3 regions of the Exiguobacterium sp. s166 genome follow, and region 2 is predicted to be linked to each of the others. Evidence: predicted binding sites of a transcription regulator. Region 2 holds the regulator's gene; each other region holds the start of a gene.
What was found. The regulator Rex, encoded in region 2, represses fermentation and respiration genes when NADH is low (regulators of the CRP and FNR family bind a similar motif). The targets are predictions, from matches to a motif close to TTGTGAAATATTTCACAA.
Positions count from the first base shown of each region.

Region 1: the regulator Rex is predicted to act here: its motif matches at 5,684-5,701, upstream of adhE (bifunctional acetaldehyde-CoA/alcohol dehydrogenase).
Region 3: the regulator Rex is predicted to act here: its motif matches at 3,795-3,812, upstream of KNP93_RS01375 (cytochrome ubiquinol oxidase subunit I).

Region 1 is NZ_JACSMU010000002.1:75,385-83,631, forward strand. It holds gene KNP93_RS04815 (SMI1/KNR4 family protein) at 1-5, shown strand, start outside; gene tnpB (IS200/IS605 family element RNA-guided endonuclease TnpB) at 168-1,340, opposite strand; gene KNP93_RS04825 (MBL fold metallo-hydrolase) at 1,563-2,321, opposite strand; gene KNP93_RS04830 (Lrp/AsnC family transcriptional regulator) at 2,439-2,849, shown strand; gene adhE (bifunctional acetaldehyde-CoA/alcohol dehydrogenase) at 2,945-5,539, opposite strand; gene KNP93_RS04840 (beta-class carbonic anhydrase) at 5,874-6,425, shown strand; gene KNP93_RS04845 (Na+/H+ antiporter family protein) at 6,577-7,899, shown strand; gene uptA (undecaprenyl phosphate transporter UptA) at 8,099-8,247, shown strand, end outside.
Region 2 is NZ_JACSMU010000008.1:5,297-13,543, reverse strand. It holds gene KNP93_RS13930 (S8 family serine peptidase) at 1-1,625, opposite strand, end outside; tRNA gene KNP93_RS13925 (tRNA-Ala) at 1,871-1,943, opposite strand; gene tatC (twin-arginine translocase subunit TatC) at 2,051-2,830, opposite strand; gene KNP93_RS13915 (twin-arginine translocase TatA/TatE family subunit) at 2,838-3,041, opposite strand; gene KNP93_RS13910 (redox-sensing transcriptional repressor Rex) at 3,041-3,700, opposite strand; gene KNP93_RS13905 (ABC-F family ATP-binding cassette domain-containing protein) at 3,857-5,758, shown strand; gene KNP93_RS13900 (hypothetical protein) at 5,758-6,150, shown strand; gene KNP93_RS13895 (flavin reductase family protein) at 6,220-6,813, opposite strand; gene KNP93_RS13890 (DoxX family protein) at 6,835-7,233, opposite strand; gene KNP93_RS13885 (winged helix-turn-helix transcriptional regulator) at 7,417-7,737, shown strand; gene KNP93_RS13880 (flavodoxin) at 7,843-8,247, shown strand, end outside.
Region 3 is NZ_JACSMU010000001.1:262,516-270,762, reverse strand. It holds gene KNP93_RS01395 (FAD-dependent oxidoreductase) at 1-1,269, shown strand, start outside; gene KNP93_RS01390 (disulfide bond formation protein B) at 1,263-1,655, opposite strand; gene KNP93_RS01385 (transcriptional regulator CcpC) at 1,721-2,611, shown strand; gene KNP93_RS01380 (N-acetyldiaminopimelate deacetylase) at 2,595-3,707, shown strand; gene KNP93_RS01375 (cytochrome ubiquinol oxidase subunit I) at 3,930-5,318, shown strand; gene KNP93_RS01370 (cytochrome d ubiquinol oxidase subunit II) at 5,331-6,353, shown strand; gene KNP93_RS01365 (potassium channel family protein) at 6,541-7,209, shown strand; gene KNP93_RS01360 (Cof-type HAD-IIB family hydrolase) at 7,262-8,038, opposite strand; gene KNP93_RS01355 (DNA-dependent RNA polymerase subunit epsilon) at 8,209-8,247, shown strand, end outside.

The DNA.
Region 1 (8,247 bases), on a different contig from region 2:
GTTGATACTGGTTAACGATTCAAATTTGTTTTGGTAATACGCGGTTTAAAGAGAAGGAATAGCAGGTTCCCCGCAAACTTTCGCAGCAACTGTTGAACTACCTCCACCTACGCTTTGCTTAGAGGTGGAGGATTCCTGAGTTATCCGACCTACCGGTCGAAACCTGATCAGGCTAGCCCCGTCGTCCCGACGGTTGAAGAAGCCAAGATTCGTTCAGCCTCTCGTTTAAGATTCAGTCCTGCGTTCACATCCCGGTCGTGGTGGATGCCGCAATTCGGACATGTCCATTCACGCAAGCCAAGATGCTTCACGTCTTTGTGTTGATGGCCGCAACTCGAGCACAGTTGACTGGAAGCAAAGGTCTTGCCGACTTTCACGACGGTCTTCCCGTACCATTCCGCCTTGTACTCCAGCATGCGGAAGAACGCCGACCAGCTGACGTCCGAGATGGCCTTGCTCAACTTGCGGTTCTTCTGCATGTTCTTCACCTGCAAGGTCTCGATGCCGATGACGTCGTGGTTTTTGACGATTTCGTTCGATACCTTGTGCAGGAAGTCTGTTCGCTTGTTGGCGATCTTCTCATGGATACGGGCAACCTTTCGCTTCTGCTTCTGATAGTTCCTCGCCTCGGAAAGCGTGACTTTCTTGTTCAAAGCGATGCGTTGACGGCGGGAGAGCTTGCGCTGTTCGCGCGCCAGTTTCTTCTCGAGCTTACGGAAGTAACGGTCGTTCTTATAGATCGTGCCGTCCGACAGGATGGCGAAGTTCTTGAGTCCGACGTCGACGCCGACAGATGAACCGGTCTTCGGCAGCTCGTTGATCTCCTGCTCGACGAGCAGGGAAACGAAGTGTTTTCCTGACGCGTTACCTCGGATTGTGGCGTTCAAGATACGGCCTGTGACCTGTTTCGAATGGGCGAAACGAACCCATTTCAGCTTCGGAAGTTTGAGCTTGTTGCATCCAATCGAGACTTCAGGAAGCTGGTTTTTGCCTTGGATGTTGGTCTTGTACGACTGGACGGGATGGCGCTTGGACTTGAATCGAGGGCGTTTATTCTGCTTCTTGAAGAAGCGGTCAAACGCATCAGCAAGATGTTTGACGCTGATCTGAACAGATGTACTATCGACTTCCTTCAACCAGTCGAACTCCTGCTTCAACAAAGGAATTTCTTTAGAACAAGAACCGTAGGACAGTCCTTTTCCAGTGGTCTTGTACATTTTCTCCCACTTCGCCAAGAAGTGGTTAAAAACGAAGCGCGAACACCCGATTGTCTTCGCAATCAGGATTTCCTGCTCTTTTGTGGGGTAGATTCTGAATTTGTAGGCCTTGTGCTTCAACACCATTTTTCACCTCCTTCAAGGGGAATATACCCGAAAGGCAGGCCAGCGATTCATCTCCCACTTTCACTTCGTTTAGAAGTGGGAGTATTCTCGCCTAATTTTGATAAAAATCAAGAAAAAGTTGATACTTGATAACAGCACAAATTCTTTTGTCCATAAAGACCGTTTCTCTATCTGTTTCAAAATGAGTGCCTCCAAAAATTACGGCAACTCCAGTTAAACTTAAAACACAAACCGCTCGCCATCTTCCGGCACGATGAGTTGAGAAGAAAAGTGATGTTCAACGGCAAACGTTCTTAAATTTGTCCGAGACAATGCCCAGTGATTCACAGCTTCCATATGGACGGAAAGAATCCGTGCGGTTGGTGCGGCCTCGTGGACAGCTAAGACGTCTTCCGCTCCCATCACCAGTGAGCCACCTTCCACAAACTGGTTGTCGCCTGCGTTGACGACGATGACTTCCGGTTGATGCTGCTTGATCACTTTCTCCACTTCTTCATACCAGACCGTGTCGCCAGCGATATATACGGTTTTTTCATCTTCATGTTTAAAGACGACTCCGCATACCGAACCGGCGATTTCCAAAATGGGTCCTCTGCCGTGCTCGCCTTTTGTTTGAATCAACTGAATTCCTTCAAAAACGGTATCTTCTTGTAAGACTTTGACGTTTTGGAATCCGCTGTTTCTAATTTCTTGGGCATCCTGTTCATTCTGAGTGAACAAAGGAATGTCTTTTGATAGTACTTCTTTTGCCACATCGTCCCAATGATCGAGGTGCAAATGTGTGACAATGACAGCATCTGCCTCGATAATAGAGTCGAGTGAAACCGGCAATTCGTTTAACGGATTTTTTTGATCTTGTCGTGCCGAATTTGGAAATGCCGGATATGCTCCCTTGTCTGCTAAAAACGGGTCAATCAAAAATGTTTTACCGGCATAGTCCAGTTTTAACGTTGCATTACGGATATGTTGGATGTTCATGTATACCACTCCTTTTCGTTGTTAGGAGCCTAGTATATAATTTGAACGTCATCCCGATACAGAGCTTACTGAAGGTATTTTTGCCGTTTTACTTTACTTATGAAGGGATTTGAAATCGTGTTGGATCAAACGGACTTACAAATCATCAACGAGCTGTCACAAAACAGCCGGATCACGATGAAAGAATTGGGTCAAAAAATTCACTTAAGTGGACCCGCAACATCGGCCCGGGTTTTAAAATTAGAGGATCAAGGCATCATCGAAGGGTATACGATTCTTGTTAACCCTTTAAAGATGGGCTATACGATTCATGCGATGATTAGTATCTATACGAAAGATACCCATCACCAGCCGTATCTCTCGTTTCTCAAAAAACATCCATTATATGTTCTGAATAATTATAAAATCAGCGGGGACAGTTGTTATCTATTGGAGTGTCGTTTTCCATCGAACAAGGAACTGGATTCGTTTTTAACTGAATTAAATGAGCATGTGAATTATCAGTTATCGATCGTGATTAACAAATGAGTAAACTTTACTTCACGATTATGAACACACGAAAGCCTTGCCTCCGTTAACCGGAAGCAAGGCTCTTTTGAATTGCCATGATGTTTTTCTCTCTATTAGATACCTTCGTAAGCGAGTTCCATGATTTGACGGAGTTCCGTCACGAGCGGCATTTTCGGATTCGCAGTCGTACATTGATCCTCAAACGCATCGACGGCCATCTTGTCGAGTTTCGCTTCAAAGTCGGCTTTTTTGATTCCTTGGGCTTTGAACGACATCTTGATGTTGAGGCGTTGTCCGAGTTCACTGACAGCTTGGATGAATGATTCGACACCTTGTTCTGTCGTCGCTGCCGGCAGACCGAGGTAACGGGCGATTTCCGCATACCGTTCATCTGCAATAAACGATTCGTATTTCGGGAAAGCGGCCAGTTTTGTTGGTTTTGTTGCATTGTAACGGATGACGTGCGGCATCAGGATCGCATTCGTCCGACCGTGTGGTGTGTGGAACTCCCCACCGATTTTGTGTGCGATCGAGTGGTTGATGCCGAGGAAGGCATTGGCAAACGCCATTCCGGCCATCGTGGACGCATTGTGGACTTTTTCGCGTGCTTCGGCGTCTGAACCGTTATCGTAAGCGCGTGGCAAGTACTCAAAAATCATCTTGATTGCTTTTAATGCCAATCCATCCGTGTAGTCGTTCGCAAGGACAGAGACGAAAGCTTCCGTCGCGTGGGTCAGGACATCCATCCCTGTATCGGCCGTGATAGAGGCAGGCACCGTCATGACGAACTCCGGATCAACAATGGCGACGTCTGGTGTCAACGCATAGTCAGCAATCGGATACTTAACGTTTTTCTCTTTATCGGTGATGACAGTGAACGGTGTGACTTCTGATCCCGTACCGGATGTCGTCGGAATGGCGACGAACTTCGCTTTATTACCGAGTTCCGGGAATTTATAGGCCCGTTTCCGGATATCCATGAATTTTTGACGGAGGTTCGAGAACGTTTCGTTTGGCTGCTCGTAGAACAACCACATCCCTTTCGCAGCATCCATCGCCGATCCGCCACCGAGGGCGATGATCAGGTCCGGTTTAAAGTCACGCATCGCCTGGGCACCGACTTGAACGGTCGTCACGGATGGATCCGGTTCGACCTGGTCAAAGATCCGGTAGCTGACGCCTGCAGGCAAGTTACGGATGACTTTGTCGGCATAACCGAACTCAACCATCGATTGGTCGGTGACGATCAACGCCCGTGAGACATTTTGAATCGATTTCAAGTATTGAACCGAGTTTTTCTCAAAGAAAATCTTTTCCGGTACTTTGAACCACTGCATGTTCACGCGTCGTCTCGCCACCTTTTTGACATTGAGTAGATGTTTCGCCGTTACGTTTTCTGAGACCGAGTTTTTCCCGTATGATCCGCAACCGAGTGTGAGTGACGGTGTCAATTCATTGTAGAGATCGCCGATTCCGCCGTGTGCTGACGGACTGTTGACGAGAATCCGGCAGGCTTTCATCCGGAGACCAAACGCTGTCATCAACTCATCATCTGTTGTGTGAATAACCGCCGTATGACCGAGTCCGCCGATTTCAAGCATCCGTTCCGCGACATGGAAGGCGTCATTCGTTGACGCAACGCTGTACGCACCGAGAACCGGACTTAGTTTTTCGTGTGATAACGGTTCTTCAGCCCCGACTTTTTCGAGTTCCGCGACGAGCATGACGGTGTTGCCCGGAACATCGATGCCGGCTTTTGCTGCAATCCATGTCGCAGGTTTTCCGACGATATCCGCATTGACGGCACATGTATCGGTTTTGATGACGAGTGCTTCGAGACGTTTTTTCTCATCCGGTGTACAGAAGTAACAACCGAGTGCTTCCATCTCTGCCCGGACTTCCGCATAAATTTCCTGGTCGACGATGACGGCTTGCTCGGACGCGCAAATCATTCCGTTATCAAATGTTTTGGAGAGAACCAAATCACTGACGGCGCGTTTGATTTTAGCTGATTTTTCGATGTAACACGGTACATTACCCGGCCCGACACCAAGTGCTGGTTTACCGGTTGAGTAAGCGGATTTGACCATGCCGGCTCCGCCTGTCGCGAGGACCATCGCGATGTCGGTATGGTTCATCAAAACTTTTGTTGCTTCAAGTGACGGTTGTTCGACCCACTGGATACAATCTTTCGGTGCACCCGCTTTGACGGCCGCATCGCGTAATGTTTTCGCTGCTTCGAGGGAACAGTTTTGTGCTGATGGATGGAAGGCGAACACAATCGGGTTACGCGTCTTGATCGCGATCAACGCTTTGAACATCGTCGTTGACGTCGGATTCGTCACCGGTGTGACGCCACAGACGACACCGACCGGTTCCGCGATGTACGTGATACCGTTTTGGACGTCTTCTTCTAAAATCCCGACCGTTTTTTCATTCCGGAGACTATTGTAGATGTATTCTGTTGCGAACATGTTTTTGATCATTTTATCTTCAAAGACACCGCGTCCTGTCTCTTCAACCGCGAGACGCGCCAGTTCGACGTGACGTTCAAGACCGGCGAGCGCCATGTCCCGCACGATCGTATCGATTTTCGTTTGATCAAATGTCAGTAATTCTTGAAGTGCTGTTTGACCTTTCGCGACGATTTGATTGATTGCTTGTTCGACAGGTGAGACATCTTGTTTGATTTTTTCTTTGACAGCCATGTTAGGTTTCCTCCCTATTTTGGAACGAATCTGAGTCTGCAATTCCCTATTAGATGTTAGGAATGCCAAGCTGATTTTCAATAGTTTGTGCTTTCCTTCACAAATCAATCATACCGCCTTTTGTTACATTTGTGCATGGCTATCCTGTGAACTATTTCACATGAATGATAGCGTTTTCAAAGAAACAACCTGTTCTGACGTAAGGATTTGCTTTTTTGTACCGCTCCTGTGATAACTGTCACAGCAATCGATGAATCGGCTTGTCTGACCAATCGTTCATCGTGTACGCTAGGAATAGTTCCATCATTCATTTGTCTTAAAGGAGGAAGTTTCAATGTCAGTCGTTAATCAAATGCTTGCGTTTAATCAACAGTTCGTTGAAGAAAAACAATACGAACCATTCATCTCGGATAAGTTCCCGGATAAGAAGGTTGTGATTCTGACCTGTATGGATGCACGTTTGACGGAGCTCCTTCCCCACGCACTTGGTCTGAAAAACGGTGATGCGAAAATCATCAAAAATGCCGGAGCCGTCCTGTCCCATCCATTCGGATCTGTCATGCGGTCGATTCTCGTCGCGCTCTATGCTCTTGGAGCAGAGGAAGTCATTGTCATCGGACATCATGACTGCGGCATGAGCACGATTGACCCGGCGAAGATGATCGCCGAGATGCAGGATCGTGGCATCAATGAACAGGTTCTGCACACGCTGGATGCTTCCGGCGTCGATTTGAAGCAATGGTTACGCGGCTTCACATCGGTCGAAGAAAATGTCAGCCACTCGGTCGGACTGATCAAAAACCATCCATTGTTGCCACCGGGTACGGAAGTCCACGGACTTGTCATCGATCCGGGAACAGGTAAACTCGACCAAGTCGATTGCTGAATCACGTTTTAATGAAGAAAAAAGGTATGGCCGGCCTCAATTTGACGTCGGTCATACCTTTTTTGTGTTTTTTTCTTGACAGTCAAAAGATCGGTCTGTATGATACTTTAGTATAGTACAGTGATACCAAAAGAAAGTGTGGTTTTAGTTCATGTTTAATGCAGTCATTATTGCCGTTGCTCTATTATTTCTTTTAGCCATCTTCCGGGTCCATATCGTCCTCGCGATGGTTCTCAGTGCCGTCGCCGGCGGACTGATCGGCGGTCTCGGCATCAACAAGACGATCGCGACGTTTGCTGAAGGACTTGGCGCCGGGGCCGAAATCGCCCTCAGTTATGCCTTACTCGGTGCGTTTGCTGTCTCCTTGTCGAAAACCGGACTTCCGGATGCGTTGGCACATGCTCTGATCAACCGTTCAAAAGGATCCGCTGACGCGGCGTCAGTCAAGAAGTTAAAAGGCTTTATCGTCTTTGCAATCTTGTTGCTCGCGATCAGCTCACAAAACGTCTTGCCGATTCACATCGCCTTCATCCCGATCATCATTCCACCGCTCCTCGGTCTGTTTAATGAGATGAAGATTGACCGTCGCCTGATTGCCATCGTCATGACGTTTGGTCTCGTCACACCGTACATGTTCCTGCCGGTCGGCTTCGGGGATATCTACTTGAACCAGATCCTTTTGCCGAACATTTCGAAAAACGGAATGGACACGGCTGGTGCTTCCGTCATTCAGGCAATGGCGATTCCGGCACTCGGAATGCTCGTTGGTCTGTTGATCGGTCTTTACGTTTACCGGAAACCACGGGAATACGAAATGAGGAACATCGCACCGGACGACTATGAGATTCCCGTCATCACGAAAACAAAATTGTTCCTCAGCGGACTCGTCGTCCTCGCGACACTCGCTGTCCAGCTGACGACCGAATCGATGATTTTTGCTGCGACAACAGGTCTCGTCCTGTTTCTCCTTCTTCGTCTCGTCCGCTTCAGTGAAGCAGACGATGTCATCACCCGAGGTATGCGAATGATGTCGTTCATCGGATTCGTCATGATTTCAGCGAATGGATTTTCGAACGTCCTCCGGAAAACCGGTGACATCGATCCGCTCGTTGAGAATTCAAAAGCCTTGATGGGCGATTCCCAACTCGTTGCCGCTTTCGTCATGCTATTGATCGGACTGCTCGTCACAATGGGGATCGGCTCGAGTTTCTCGACGGTTCCTGTCATCGCTGCGATTTTCGTCCCGCTTTGTGTCCAGTACGGATTCAGTCTGGAAGCGACGATTGCTATCATCGGGACGGCCGGTGCCCTTGGCGACGCCGGAAGCCCGGCATCCGATTCGACGCTCGGTCCAACAAGTGGACTGAACGCTGACGGACAGCATGATCACATGCGGGAAACCGTCATCCCGACATTCCTGCACTACAATCTGCCGCTGCTCGTTTTCGGAACGATTGCCGCGATGGTGTTATAAAAAGTATGTTTTCAGGAACCAATGCCGTAATCGGTATTGGTTCTTTTTTTGAATCATTTTGCTTCATTAAACGGGCTGTACCTTCTACTTAAAGATGCTTAGTAAATATTTGCTTCGTCAGATTAAAGATTTTTTCTTTCATTTTCCGGCTTTCTTCTCTAATATAAAGGAATGAAGTGAAGCTGAAGGAGTGTTCGATGTGTTATCTCAAGTTGTTAATAACGTTTTATTATACCTCGCTGATCTAGGGTATTTCGGTATTGCCTTAGGATTGATGATTGAGATCATTCCGAGCGAAATCGTCTTGTCTTACGGCGGATTCATGATTTCCCAAGGAACGATCGGTTG
Region 2 (8,247 bases):
GGGTTTGGTGTCGAGACTGCTTTTCCGTCAAACGTCACTGTCAATGCCTTGCCGTCTTTCGCTTTCGCTTCTAGTTCGTTTCCGTCGGCAATGCTTAACGAGACGAGCGGAATCGTAGGTTTATTAAGTGCCATGCTGACGTAATCGCCATGATCGACACGTCCGCGGACGATGACACCGGCCGCGCCTTGTTTCTCGGCTTCCGCTTGAATCATGCCGTAGTTGAAGCTGCCGTTCCGGACGACGAAGACGACTTTATCCTTGACGTCTTTGCCGGCATAGTTCGGTTCACTGCCGTCACCAACATAGACGACATCCATCTTCTCTTTATCAAAGACCGCAATCGGATTCGGCGAGTCTTGTTTCTGATAAGCGAGGTAACCTGCGTCCTGCCCGTCGACCGTCAATGCCATTCCTTCGAGTGTCAGCTGTGTGTTTTCAACCGACGCGACTTGCAGCGATTCGCTGATTAAGCCCGGCGAGCCGACGACACCGACGTCTGGATTCGACGCGTACGGGTTTCCGGCGCCGCTTCCGGCGAATGCCGAGTTCCCGGCTGAAATTGCACATAAAATACCGTTGTTCATCGCATTGACGATTGCTTTTTGTTCCGGATCATCTTTTTGGACGAAGGATGCCGTTGAACCAAGACTCATGTTGATGACGTCTGCTCCTAGCGCAATCGCATCATCAATCGCTTTGATATAGATATCACTGAATGTCGACGGCATCCCTGGATCATTGCCGAAGACCTTCATCGCGAGGAGTTGTGTTTCCGGTGCAACCCCTTTGATTCCACCGTTCGTTTCATCGCCGTTGGCACCCACTGTACCGGCGACGTGCATCCCGTGCATCGAAGCGCCTGGCCCAAGATCACGGATTTCGCTGTCATGATCCGCATAGTTATAGCCGTACGGTACTTTTTCCGTGAAGTAGTTTCCTTTTAAACCTTTTGACGATTTAAAGCTTTCGACTTTTGACGACGTCAAATCGACTTTCGTCTCCGGACTGAGGACCATGTCCTTGTGCGTCGGATCGATTCCCGTATCGATGACGGCAACGATCGTTCCTTCCCCTTTATAGCCGTAGTCCTGCCATGTCTGCTTCGCATTGACCATGTCTTTACTATGTAACATGTTTGGTGTTGCGCCCTTTTCGACTTCCGGACGCGCATATTCGTGTGCGATATGTACGTTTTTGACCCCGCTTAATTTTTTCAGTTCCTTGATTTTACCATATTTGACTTCCCCGCTGAACCCGTTCAATACGGTCGTGAAGCTTTCTTTATACGAAACAGAAATGTCTTTTTGGGCAATTGCCGCTTTGACTTCCTTCTGTTTGTTGACGATTTGATTCTTAAGAATAATTTTTTCCGTGTTGCTTAACGTGCTGTAACGCTTATTTTGTGCCTGCGCGTGTTCAATCGCTGCTTTTTGATCGAGCTCGACGACAATCCGTACTTTTTCGTTTTGACTGTATGACTTTTCTTGACCCGCTTTTTTCAGTGAGAGTGCTTGTGGCTTTTGTACATCCACTTTTTGTGATGACACGTGTCCCTCAGCATGAACTAGGCTGGAAGATGTCATGAGGGCAGCCGCCATCAGAGCAATCTTCTTTTTCTTCATTCCTTTTCCTCTTTTCCAAAAATGTAATGTGGAGCAAAAACGTATTAAACGAAAATTCTGTATTTTTAGTTTAATTAACTTTCGCTTAATATACAATTTAAATTTGGTGCTTTTTAAAAATATTTGTTTGTTTATTACATCACAAAATGAATAAATCCTTATATTCCCTTATCTATTTCTTACAGGTGAATAAAAAAGGACAAAAAAAACCTTGGTTTCCCAAGGTTTCGGCAGGTAAAGCAATATGGAGACTATCGGGCTCGAACCGACGACCTTTTGGCTGCCAGCCAAACGCTCTCCCAGCTGAGCTAAGCCCCCGTGTGTTTCTATAATGAGTATACCCATTGCTGTTCATTTTTTCAATATAAAATTAGACCGCTTACAAAAAAATCTCCCTCACCTTACCGGCAAAGGAGAATCTTCCGTTATTTGTTCAATTCACGCATCATATCTGCCTGTCGTTCGAGTTCAGCCTGTTGCTCCAGGATCAGCACTTTTTTATACGTCCGTGCCGAGATGATGATACTGATTTCATAGAGGATGAACAAAGGAACAGAAATCATCAAATGCGACGTAATGTCGGGCGGTGAGATCAACGCCGCGATCACGAACAACGCAAAATACGCATACTTCCGATTCTTCCGCATGAAGAACGGCGTTACGAGTCCGAGCCGTGTCAAAAACATCGTCACGACTGGTAACTGGAACAACAGACCAAACGGAATCGTCAACCGGATCAGGAAACTGAAATAGTTCTCGACACCGATGACCTGTTCAATCCCAAGCTCTTGTCCGAGTTCCGTTGATACTTCAAGTAAAAACGGCAACAGCCAAAAATAAGAAAAGGAAACGCCCGCGAGGAATAAGAAAAACGTCACGGGAATGTACGTCAACGTCGCTTTTTGTTCTTGATCGTGCAGACCGGGACGGATGAACGCCCAAAGCTGATACATCCAAAACGGGGACGCCAAGACGATTGCGATGATGAACGCAAGATTCAGATATAACATCAATGGATCAACGACGTTAAACGCATTTAAACCGATTCCGAGTTCCTTTAAGTCGGCCTGTAAGAAACGGACGAGCGGCCGGACGAGCGGAAAGGCTGCGATAAACATGACTACCACGATGATGAGCGACCAGATGATCCGCTTACGCAGTTCATCTAAGTGCGATGTCACACTCTGTTCTTGATCGATCGCCATGATTCACTCACTTCTCTTTCATTTCGTCCTTTTTATCCTTATCATCTTCCATGATGCCGTGTGTCGCACTCTTGAACTCTTTTAACGTTTGACCGGCCGCGCGGCCGAGTTCCGGTAATTTCTTCGGTCCGAAGATAATGAGGGCGACGACACCGATCAAGGCGATGCTTGCCGGTCCAATACCAAGTGTTAACGGGATTAAGTTTTCCATTATGATTTCACTCCTTCAGCTGATTGCGAATAATGCTTCATGAAATAGACGAGCGACTGCAGCTCGATTGACAGATCGATGTGATGCACCCGGACGTGGGCCGGGACATTCAACCGGGCCGGTGTAAAGTTCAGAATGCCGGTCACACCGTACTCAACTAACTCATCCGCTACTGACTGCGCGAACTGCGACGGTACCGTCAAGATGGCGACATCGACATGGTTCGCTTTGATTTGTTCTTTCATATCCGAGACGTGATAAATCGGAACGTCCTGCGTCGTTGTTCCGACCTTGTCTTCATCGGCGTCAAACGCGATGACGATACGAGTACTATTATTCTTTAAAAAGTTATAATTTGCAAACGCTGTTCCGAGATGTCCGACCCCGATTAAGGCGACATTCGTGACCTCGTCTTGGTTGAGTGTCTTTCGGAAAAATGTTAACAAATGTTGAACGTTATAACCGTACCCTTTTTTCCCTAACGCCCCAAAGTAGGAAAAGTCACGACGGATCGTCGCAGAGTCGACTTTGACCGCTTCGCTGAGCTCTGCTGACGAGACGCGCAGCTTGCCGGAGTTATAGAGACTTTGGATAAAACGATAATATAACGGCAGTCGTTTCGCCGTTGCTTGTGGTATTTTTGTGTCTGGCCCATTCATACTGCAGTTCCCCCTTCGGCCACGTTCTGACGTGGCACCCAAATCAATGCAAAGAATTCTACTCTCCTTGATTGTAAACCACTTCACATAGAGTAACAAATATTATATTCGGCAGGATTTTTCGTGATAGACTAAAGGGTGGAAGGATGGATGGATATGATTCTCTTACAAGTAAACCAACTCTCAAAATCATTCGGCGTAGAGCCGATTTTAGACAATATTAAACTCGAAGTACAGGAACGGGACCGGATTGCCCTCGTCGGACGAAACGGTGCCGGAAAATCGACACTTTTAAAAATCATCGCCGGGGAGCTGTCACATGACTCGGGGGAGATCATGAAAAGCAAGGAAGTCCGGATTGGTTATCTCGCGCAGGACAGCGGACTCGAGTCGAACGAATCGATTTGGAACGAGATGCTGACCGTCTTTGAGCATCTGCAGGATCAGGAACGGGCGCTTCGTCGGATGGAAATCGAAATGGGCATGGAGCACATTTTAAATGATCCGACTGCCTATGACCGTCTCCTGAAAACGTACGATCAAGCGCAACACGACTTCTCGGAAGCCGGCGGCTATCAGTTCGAAGCCAACATCCGCTCTGTCTTACACGGGATGCGTTTTTATCCGGACGATTATTCCCGCCGGATTCAGACGCTTTCCGGTGGACAGCGGACCCGGATTGCCCTGGCGAAGATGTTACTCCAGGCACCGGAACTGTTGATTCTCGATGAGCCGACCAATCACCTCGACATCGATACGTTGTCCTGGCTCGAAAGCTACCTGTCCGGTTACCGTGGTGCTGTCCTGATCGTTTCCCATGACCGCTATTTCCTCGATCAAGTCGTCAACGTCGTCTATGAATTGTCCCGGAACGTGTCGCGGAAATTCACAGGCAACTATACGAAGTATCTCGAACAAAAAGCGGCACTGTACGAACAGGAAATGAAACAGTTCGAACAGCAGCAGGAAGACATCGCGAAGATGCAGGACTTCATCCAGCGTAACATCGCCCGTGCGACGACGACGAAACGGGCGCAAAGTGTCCGCAAGCGTCTCGAAAAAGTCGACCGGATCGACCGTCCGGACGGTGACGAACGCAGTACGGTTCTGTCATTCCCGATTGAAAAGCAGAGCGGCAATGATGTGCTGCAGGTCAATCAACTCGCTGTCGGCTACGAAGAAGCCGTCTCGAAAAACATTACGTTCCGGCTGCAACGTGCGGAATCACTGGCGCTTGTCGGACCAAACGGAATCGGCAAGTCGACGTTACTGAAAGTGCTTGTCGGCCGTCTGAAACCGCTGTTCGGTGACTATCGTTTCGGTACTGGCGTCTCGATTGGCTACTACGATCAGGAGCAGGCGGAACTGAACGACCGCAATCGGGTCATTGATGAAATTTGGAACGAATGGCCGTTGATGCGCGAACAGGAAGTCCGGTCCGTTCTCGGGCAGTTCCTGTTCAGCGGCGATGATGTCTTCAAGCTCGTCCATGAATTGTCGGGCGGTGAACGCGGACGTCTGGCGCTCGCGAAGCTGAAGTTACGGAAAACGAATCTGCTTGTGCTGGATGAGCCGACGAACCACCTGGATCTTGATTCGAAAATGGTCCTCGAAAATGCACTTGTCGATTACGAAGGCACGTTACTGTTCGTCTCCCACGACCGTTACTTCATCGACCGCGTCGCGACACGTGTCATCGAGATGAGTACAGACGGCGTGACCGATTACCTCGGTGACTACTCGTATTATATGGAGAAAAAAGCCGAGAAGGAAGAAATCGCCCGCCTCGAAGCAGAAGAAGCGAAAGCGATCAAAGTCGCTTCGACGAAGACGATTGATAAAGAGGCGCAAAAAGAAGCGCGCAAAAAGAAACAACAGCTGGAGAAGCTCGAACAAGAAATTGAACGGTTGGAGAACCGGTCGGTCGAAATCGAACAGTTGTTGTGCGAACCGGAAGTCTTTAATGATATTCCGAAAGCGACCGCCCTTTCGGCAGAACGCGATCAGATTGATGTCGACTTGCTTGATTTGATGGAACAGTGGGAGTCGTTCCACTGATGCGCTCGAAAAGTTATCTGATCAATCTGATCCAAGGACTATTGTCCGGTGTCCTCTACTTCGTTCCGATGTATGCGGACTACGTCTCGGCTTTCATTCGTCCGGATGCGTTTAATGCCGTTTATCCGTTGTTTATCCTGATTTCCTGTATGATCGGTCTTGTCATTCAGACATGGAGCGGACTGTTCATCAGTTTATTATCCGGTCTGATCTGCACGTTGCTGACGATTCAGTCGTTCGTCGAACTGAATGATCCGATGATCATCATGTATTACGGTGCCGTCTCCCCATTAGCGGCCTTTTTAATCAGCTGTGTCGGGATTTGGGCGCTCGCCGTCCTGTTTTATCTACTCGACGGTTTCCAGTACAGTAAACGCCATAACATGGAGTAAGCAACAAAAAATAGACGAGGGAAGCAGACATCGAATCTGCTTCCCTCGTCTATTTGGCATGACTTTATCTTATTTCGTTGGACGGGTAATTGTGAAGATATCACCGATTTTCGCATAATCATTGCCGGCAAGACGGGCAATTGCTTTTAAACCGTCGGCATCAATCCGGAACGACTCCTCGAGTTCATCCGCGACATGATACCGGATGACTTCGCCGATTAATAAGTCAGCTGTTTCCAGTTCAATGTGTTGTGACAGTTTCAGCTCAAACCGGATTTTCGCTTCCGCGACCGCCGGGACATCAATCAAATCGCTGTCGATCAGCGTAAGATTCGTCCGGTTCAATTCACTTTCCCCGTAAGCAAGAGGTGCTGCCGTTTCATTGACGGCTTCGACAATCTCTTCACTGACGATATGGATAACGAACTCTTTATTCAACAAAATATTTTTAGCGGTGTCTTTTTCGCCCTGATCCGTCTTTTGGACGGCAATCAACAGTTGCGGCGGATGGCTCGAAGCGACGGTGAAGAAGGAAAACGGGGCGGCATTGACCGTTCCGTCCGCTCCTTTCGTCGTGACAAAGGCAATCGGTCTCGGGATGATACTCCCGATCAACAATTTATAGTTTTCTTTTGGACTGAGTGACTGTGCATCAAACTTCATCTTTTTACCCGCTTTCTCTGATCACCCGAGCATGGCTGCGAGTGAATAGTCTCCGGCACCAATCAAGGCGACGCCAAGGGCGATGACGATCAGTGCCATGTTATATTCGTACCCGTTCTGTGTCACCCAGTAACCATTTTGCCCGTGCACCTTGATGATTGCAACGAGCATCGACCCGATAATCAGTGCTGCCGCGAACCATAAGAACAATCCACCGGCAAATAGTAAACCACCAATCAGTTCTGCCAGTCCTGCCGTAAGCGCAAGCATTTTACCCGGTTTCATCCCGATCGATTCGAACCAGCCGCCCGTCCCTGCAATCCCGTGCCCGCCGAACCAGCCAAACAATTTTTGTGTCCCGTGTGCTGCAAATGTTAATCCAATCACCAATCGAATAAGAAATAATCCTAAATCCATCATCTTGATCAAAACTCCTTTTACTTAATGTTTTTTAATTACTTTTAGTAACCTAAATACGACTATAAACTAACACTTACTAAAAGTAAACAGATTTGTTTTTGTTTATTTTATTACTTTAAGTAAAATAATTCGTAATTTTGAATCAGAGTGGGTATACTAAGACTATAGAAAGGATGAGTGCTGATGGAAGAAACATTGATTCCGACTGCCCTTTGTCCGAAAGTCGAACATGCCTTTGAAATTTTGGGCAAGAAGTGGACGGGCTTGATTTTACGTCATCTCATGACGAAGACCTGTCGTTTCAACGAAATTCAAGATGCGATTCCAGAGTTATCTGGTCGTATGCTGACGGAGCGCATGAAGGAACTTGAGGCGGAAGGTATTGTCATCCGGACCGTCATTCCGGAACGTCCGATTAAAATTCAATACAGTTTGACTGACAAAGGTCGTCAGCTTGAACCTGTCATTCGTTCAATCGAAGAATGGGCCGAGCTCCAAGACTGACATGAAAAGTCTCTCCATTTGGGAGAGGCTTTTATTTCCGTTTGTATTGAGAACGATTATCAATTAAACTAAAGATGTTCATGTTTTGGAGAAAGGATGATTCAGATGAACATCATGATTGGTTTTGTCAGCATGTCCGGCAATACAGAAGATATCGTGCACCTTTTGCGGGCGGAACTCGAACGCAAGGGCTGTACGGTTCATATACAAGAGCTTGATCAGTTATATCCATCTGACTTCTCTCAGTATGATGCCGTGCTACTCGGCTCGTATACATGGGGAGACGGTGATTTGCCATACGAAGCTGAAGATTTCGTCGACGAGTTGGGGGAAAGTACGTTAAACGGCTTAGCCGCTGCTGCCTTTGGCTCCGGCGACTTGGATTATCCTAAATACTGTGCAGCCGTCGATACATTGGAACAGACGCTTGCATCTGCCGGCGCGACGATCGTCGTCCCTGGGCTGAAGATTGAGTTTGATCCCGATACACCCGAGAAACAAGCCGCCTGT
Region 3 (8,247 bases), on a different contig from region 2:
GGACTAGCGGGATTATCAGCCGCAGCCTTGCTTGCCAAACAAGGAAAACGTGTTCAGCTATATGATGCAGCGATGTTAGGCGGAAGAGCGACCTCACAAATCATCAAAGGGTATACGTTTAACTACGGGGCGCATGCAGTGTACGGGCGGGATCATTCCGTGTTAAAGACGATCATTAAAAGCTTGAAATTAGAGATTACCTGGCTGGACTTTTCTTCGACGAAAGCAAAATATGAATTTTCCGGCCACTTAACTGCTGCTCCGGCTAATGCGATTGGTCTCTTGAAGACAGAAGTGATTGGCGGAACGGATAAACTTCGTTTTACATGGGAAGTTGTGAAAACAGTTCTCCGTCTTGAAAAAGGAGTGCCAGAGTTGTCAATTGGTCAATGGCTGGTGCAAGAAAAAGTCGAAGAAGACGTGTCACGCTTGATGCTTGATTTAGCGTCCAGTAATTTTTTTACGACCGAACCTGAAAACATTCCGTCAGTCGTCTATTTTGACTATTACCGGAAACTTTTTCGGACACGAAAACCGGTTTCGTATATCGCCGGCGGATGGCAAGTCCTAATTGATGAATTGGAACGTGTCCTGCAAGAACAGGGAGGGACGATTCACCGGAAAACTAAAATTACAGCGATTGAAGAAAAGGAACAAGGATACCGGTTACGTGACCGGAAAAAAACGGAATGGACTGTTGACCGGGTTGTCTTGGCGCTTCCGCCCCGTGATATGCGAAAGCTCGCCTTACCTGCCACCGTCCAATCCTTTATCGAACCTTTTGCCCAATATGAACCGGTAGAAGTTCTTGTGTACGATGTCGGAATCAGTCCATATCTCAAAACACCGTTTTCATACGTTTACGACCGTACCCATCAACTGTTCGTCACCGATTTATCTCATTACGATCCGAGTATCGCACCGGAAAACGGTCAGGTCTTACAAGTCGTCGCCTATCTTGCGCATCAGGAAGTCGGAAATCCAGATTATTTAGCGGAAAAGGTCAAACAGATTCACCGGCTTCTCGATCAGCATTATCCGCAATGGCAGGAACGTCTGGTCGTCGAACGGACAATGAAGCGGGCGATCGTTCAAGAAATCAAATGGAAGATGGGGCAAACTCCCCTCCCTAATTTTATGCAGGATGGACATAAGGAGACGATGGCTTTTGTCGGGGATTGGTGTGAAGGAGAAGGGCAGTTATCGGAATTGTCTTTCTCGAGCGCGTTGAACGTAGCAGCGGAATGGCAACAAAAAAACGCTCATTGAGCGTTTTTTTGTTTCGGATAAAAGGCAAGGGCAATCAAAATCGTAAAAGCAATCAAACTCATCATCGGAATCGTCAGGAAACCAAAATAATTGACCCACTTGATGAGGCAACCGTTCGTGCAGAGTGCTTCTCCGTCCGGTAAGCGTTCGAGTATGACGTGATAGGCTGCGACCGCAAATCCGAGTAAAGTATATAATCGAAGAAAAAATCCATCGATCGGGCGATTACGGAATAAGGATACAAGCAAATAAATGGCGGTCGTATACATGAACAGACGTTGCCACCAGCACAACGGACAAGGAATGAATCCGCGAATCTCACTGAAATACAAACTGCCTAAAGTCGCGACCGTTGAGACGATCAACATAAAATGATAGCGTGACATATGTACCTTCCTCTCTAACGTGTTAAACTAATGCCATCTTATATCATGAGGAGTCGAATCATACATTGCAAGTGTCGGAAATGGAAATGTTGATTACGTTATCAGAAGAATTGAACATGAGACGGGCCGCAGAACGTCTTTTTGTCTCGCAACCTGCTCTCAGCCAGCGTCTGGTCGCAATCGAGCGGCGCTGGGCAACAAAGCTGTTCATTCGTTCATCACGTGGACTGAGTATCACCCCGCAAGGTGAAAAAGTCATCGGACTCGCCAAAGAAATGAACCGAAAAGAACTGGAGCTTAAAAGTGAATTGACGGCGGAAGAGGGGGCTGTTTACGGTACACTTCGGATTGCTGTCGCGTCCATTATGGGACAATATTGGCTTCCCCGTGTCCTGAAACGGTTTGTCGAACGTTATCCGCATGTCCGTGTCCAATTGGTCACAGGGTGGTCAAGTGAGATGATGCGCCATATGCTGGAAGAGCATTTTCATATTGGTATCATCCGCGGAAATCCTGATTGGAAAGGCGTGAAGGAACGGCTGTTCTCGGATCCGTTATATCTTGTTGACAGTGAACTGACGTCACTCGAACAGCTTCGGAAAACAGAACGTCCTTTCATTCAATTTAAAAGTGACTCGACGTACTATCAGGAGATTTTAGAATGGTGGCAGGACCGTTTTTCGAGTCCACCGGCCCGGACGCTCGTCGTTGACCAGATTGAGACGTGTAAACAGATGGCGCTTCACGGGATTGGTTTTGCCATCTTACCGGAATCAACGATTCATGAAGCGAGTGAAGTGATGCAGATTCCGCTTAAAACGTCATCGGGAAAAATTTTAAAGCGGGACACGTGGATTCTATCGACGGAGTCGATGCTTGAATTAAAACAAGTCCAAGCGTTTTGGGACATCGTCAAAGAAGAAGGAGGAAGTCAGTCAGATGGAATACGCAATTGAAATGCGCCGAGAACTTCATAAAATACCGGAGCCGGGTTTTAAGGAGTTTAAAACGCAAGCTTTTATCCTCGATCAAATCCGGTCGTACCCGGAAGATCGTGTTAGTTATGATACATTCGAAACAGGAGTATTTGTCCGCGTAAAAGGTTTAACGGGGAACCGGACGATTGGATATCGGGCCGATATCGATGGATTACCAATCGAAGAAGCAACGGGGTTACCATTTGGTTCTGAACACCCGGGCTTCATGCATGCCTGTGGTCATGATGTTCACGCATCCATCGCCTTAGGTTTGTTACGCCGGATTGTCGAACTGCCTGTCATGGATGATGTCGTCTTCCTGTTCCAACCGGCTGAAGAAGGACCGGGTGGGGCGGAACCGATGATCAAAAGCCCGCTGTTTGAAAAGTATCGTCCGAGTGAGATGTATGGTCTGCATGTCGCGCCGGAATATCCGGTCGGGACGATTGCAAGCCGGCCTGGTGTCTTGTTTGCGAGTGCCCGGGAAGTTCATATCACGATTTATGGACAAAGCGGTCATGCAGCCTTTCCGCATTTGACGATTGATACGGTTGTTGCTCAGGCGGCATTGATCATGCAACTTCAGACGATTGTCAGTCGTTCGATCAATCCAATGAACTGCAGTGTCATTACGATCGGGAAAGTGGAAGCGGGAATCCGGGAAAATGTCATTGCAGGTCGTGCTTTACTCGACGGAACGATGCGTGCGCTTAACGGAACAGACATGGAAAAACTAGAGCAACGTGTGCGTGACATCGTACGCGGCATCGAAGCTTCATTCGGCGTAAAAATCGATTTACAGTTTGGAAATCGGTATTATGAAGTCGTCAACGATCAACGAGTCGTTGATAAATTTTCGTCCTTCGTCAAAATGAATGCGAATTATATTGAGTGCGATGCTGCAATGACAGGAGAAGATTTTGGATTCATGTTAAAAGAAATTCCCGGCATGATGTTTTGGCTTGGTGTCAATAATGCTACGTCCGGATTACACCAGCCGACCCTGAATCCGGATGAAGATGCCATTCCCTTCGTCATTAATTTACTCGATCATTATTTCCGCGAATATGTCTGAACAAAAGACGTGACAATCGGCCCTTTATTCCTGAAAAAAATGGATAAAGGGCTTTCATTTTATAGAAGAGAACAGTTTTCGAACGTTTTGTGAAATAAATCACGAGTATATGTGAACAATTTGTTACATCAAACATTTAAAACAGACACAAATGATTATGTTCTCTATGATACGGATATAAACAATATATAGAAGTACGTCTAGAAAGAGGGGGCTATACACATGTTCAATGATCCAGTCATGCTCAGTCGATTATTGACAGGGCTCACATTAGCATTCCATATCATCTTTGCGACGATTGGGGTAGGGGTTCCATTGATGGTACTCGCAGCGGAGTACATCGGAATTAAACGAAAAGATTCAGACTATATTCTTCTGGCTCGACGCTGGACGCGTGGTTATATCGTAACTGTAGCGGTAGGTGTCGTAACCGGAACAGCAATTGGATTACAATTGTCGCTCCTATGGCCTTCTTTGATGCAAGTAGCAGGTCAAACGATCGCATTACCGTTGTTCATGGAAACTTTCGCCTTTTTCTTTGAAGCGATTTTCCTCGGTATTTATCTCTACACATGGGACCGGTTTAAAAATCCGTGGTTACACTGGTTAATCGGGATTCCGGTCGTCATCGGGGCAACATTATCCGCCTTCTTCATCACGACGGTCAACTCATTCATGAACTCACCAGAAGGATTTAAAATCGTCAACGGGACACTCACGCAAATCGAACCGTTAAAAGCGATGTTTAATACGGCGACACCGACAAAAGCAACACACGTCATCGTATCCGCTTACTTGACGGTTGCTTTTATCCTGGCAGCGATTGCGGCTTTCCATCTGTTACGGAAGAAAACCTTGTCGGCAGCAGAAACGGCATATCATAAAAAAGCTCTTCGCTTAACGGTCATGGCCGGATTAATCTTTGCGTTCTCAACTGCGTTAGTCGGAGATTTCTCCGGGAAATACCTGGCGAAATACCAGCCGGAAAAATTAGCAGCAGCAGAATGGCATTTTGAAACAACAAGTGAAGCCGAGTTGATTTTCGGTGGAATCCTGGATGAACAAGCGGACGGCAGTTATGAAATCAAAGGTGCCGTCAAAATTCCGTATGCTTTATCCATTCTCGCGGGCGGAGCGCCGGATACAGAAGTCATCGGGTTAAACGAATTCGCCAAAGAGGACCAGGCACCACTGTTTGTCCACTATTTCTTCGATATCATGGTATCGATCGGCATGTATTTAGCCGCCATCTCGGCCCTGTTCGTATTGGCTTTCCGACTCAAAAAGTTGAATCCATACAACAAGTGGTTGTTACGCGGTATCTTTATCGGTGGACCACTCGCCATTGTCTCGATTGAAGCAGGCTGGATGTATGCGGAAATCGGACGTCAACCGTGGACGCTCTATGGTATTATGAGAACGGCTGATGCGGCGACCACTTCGACCGCTGTCGGACCGATGTTGATTTTATTCAGTTTACTGTATCTGTTGCTCGGAACGATTTGTACAGTCGTCCTGCTCCGGATGTTTAAAAATAACCCTGTCGGCAAAGAACTCGCAGATGATCATCATACACGTGGTGAAGCGATGTTTGCGGACGACAACAAATAAGGAGGGAACGAGTTGGACATTCAAACACTTGGAATAACCGTACTTTGGACGTTCCTTTATGGATATCTCATCGTTGCCTCAATTGACTTCGGTGCCGGTTTTTATGCGTTTTATTCAAAATATACGAAACGGGATCATTTGACGAACCGTTTGATTCTCCGTTATCTTTCTCCGGTTTGGGAAGTGACGAACGTGTTTTTCGTCTTCTTCTTTGTCGGACTTGTCGGGTTCTTCCCGGATACGGCTTATTATTACGGAACAGCTTTACTCGTTCCCGCTTCAATCGTCTTAGTATTAATCGCGATTCGCGGTAGCTTTTACGCGTTTGCCAACTACGGTTCAAACGACAGCATGTTCTATACTTTCTTATATGGAGCAACAGGACTATTGATTCCGGCAGCGATGTCCACGACATTGACGATCAGTCAAGGTGGATTCATTCGGAAAACGAATGAGACAGTCGAATTCCTTGGGACGAAGCTGTTCACAAACTTCTATTCTTGGACGGTCGTCGCGCTTGCAATCGTATCCGTCCTCTATATCAGTGCCATGTTCTTGTTGTTCTATGCGGATAAAGCAAAGGACGAGAATGCAACACCATTGATTCGTAAATGGGCATTGTTCTGGAGTATTCCGACGATTGTTGTCTGTGCATTAGTCTTCTTTGGCTTAAAAAATCAAGCGGCTTGGCATTATGAAAACATCTTGAACGGTAATTGGTGGTGGTTCGCAGCAAGTTTCCTTTTCTTCTGCGTCGCGGTGACACTTGTCTACTTGAAGAAAAACTACGGGATTGCCTTTATCGCTGTTATGGCGCAATACGGGGTTGCCTGGTTCGGATACGGATACACACATCTTCCTTACATTCTTTATCCGTACATCGATATCAATAAAGCGGTCGTTAATGAAACGATGGCAACGGCACTTGTTGTGGTCTTTATCTTCGGATTGATGTTATTGATCCCGGCATTGTATTTGATCTTACGATTGTTCCTGTTTGATAACGACTATGTCAGTGGGAAAAAAGCAAAATAAACAGAACCTGTGTCACGTAACCATTCCGTGTGTCATCCATATAAAGGGTGGCACACTTTTTTGAGCGGATTTGTCATTCACTTTAAGGGATTGAAAACGGAAAACCGCATTAAAAAAGCGTTCATAGTAATTTAGAAGTGAATCGGGTACACTACTACTGAAGCAGAATTGTGAAGGAGAGTTGAACATGAATGGAGAGTTCGCAGTAATTGGTTTAGGTCGGTTCGGGGGTTCGATTGTCCGGGAATTATCAAAGAATGGATATGACGTTCTGGCGATTGATTCGGATGAAGAGCGTGTCAATGAATACATGGGGATTGCGACGCATTCTGTCATTGCGGATACGACGGATGAAAACGTCTTAAAGAGTCTTGGGATTCGCAATTTTGACCATGTCATCGTTGCGATTGGTGAAAATATTCAAGCGTCGATTTTGACGACTTTAATTTTAAAAGAGCTCGGTGTTCAATCGATTACCGTCAAAGCGACAAATGATTACCATGAAAAGGTGTTACGTAAGATTGGAGCCGACTTCATCGTTCACCCTGAACGGGATATGGGGGTCCGGATTGCGAACGGACTGATGAGTTCAAATATTTTAGATTATCTCGATTTATCACAAGAATTCTCAATCGTTGAAATCAAAGTCAGTGATCGAATGGCCAATCAGACATTAATCGACTTGGATTTGCGGAGTAAGTACGGTGCCAACGTCGTTGCAATCAAACGAGGCGAAAACGTCATGATTTCCTTACAAGCGGATGAATTGATTGAAAAAGGAGATTACCTTGTCGTCATTGGCGAAAATGATGACTTGGACCGTTTGGAACGTGCCATCCATAAAGTGAAAAATTAATATCAAAAAAGGCTGAGGAATCATTCCTCGGCCTTTTGAGTACTTGTTACATTTAAATGAGTTGGAATTCTTTCAGACCGTGTTCGATGCCGTCTTCTAGAATGTGTTTTGTGACGAAGTCAGCCGCCGCTTTTGTTTCAGCAAGACCATTGCCCATTGCGATGCCGGTTCCGACATAACGTAACATTTCTAGATCGTTCAGCGCATCTCCGAAGGCAAACGTATCTTCGCGCCGGATATTCGTCAACTTCAGGAATTGTCTGATACCATCAGCTTTTGACGAACCGACATTAATGACATCCATCGCATTCGGATGCCAGCGGATGAAGTCAAAGGCTTTGTAATTTTGAGTGTACTCGGCTTCTTCTTCAGCGGTACAATAGACAAGCGTTTGGAAGACATCATGTGTCGTAAATGCTTGCTCATCGAAGGCGGGTAAAGGAATATCCAGTTCTCCAAGGGATTCCTGGACCAACTGATCTGACGGTTTAGTTGAGAAACCCTGTGTTTCACCTAGATAGACGAGTGTATGACCGTTTTGATGTGCGCGAGCGGTTAAGTGCTTAAGATCTTCAATCGGTTGTGGGCGTCTGTAAATGACCTCGTTCTGATGAACAACGATTTGACCATTATAACCAATGATCGTATCGATGTTGAGCAGTTCGCGCACACCGGATAACATCGCCGGACCACGTCCGGTCGCGATGGCTACATAAACACCATTTGCTTGTAGCTGTTTAATTGCCTGTTTGGTCGACTCGGGAACAAAATGACCATCGTGAAGTAAGGTTCCATCGATATCGAAAAAGACGACTTTCTGATTTGCCATGGTTTCACCTTCTCTTTTTAATTGGCTGTTCAGCCGGATACATGTGGAATTATAGCATAGCGTTAACGTTTACGCCGACCTTGGTTTAGGAATAGGATGAAAAAATAGTAGGATATCGTGTATACTAATCTAAGGACAAAAAACAATGGACTGATAAGGAGTTGCTAAACATGATTTTTAAAGTATTTTATCAACCGCTTCGTTCGGAA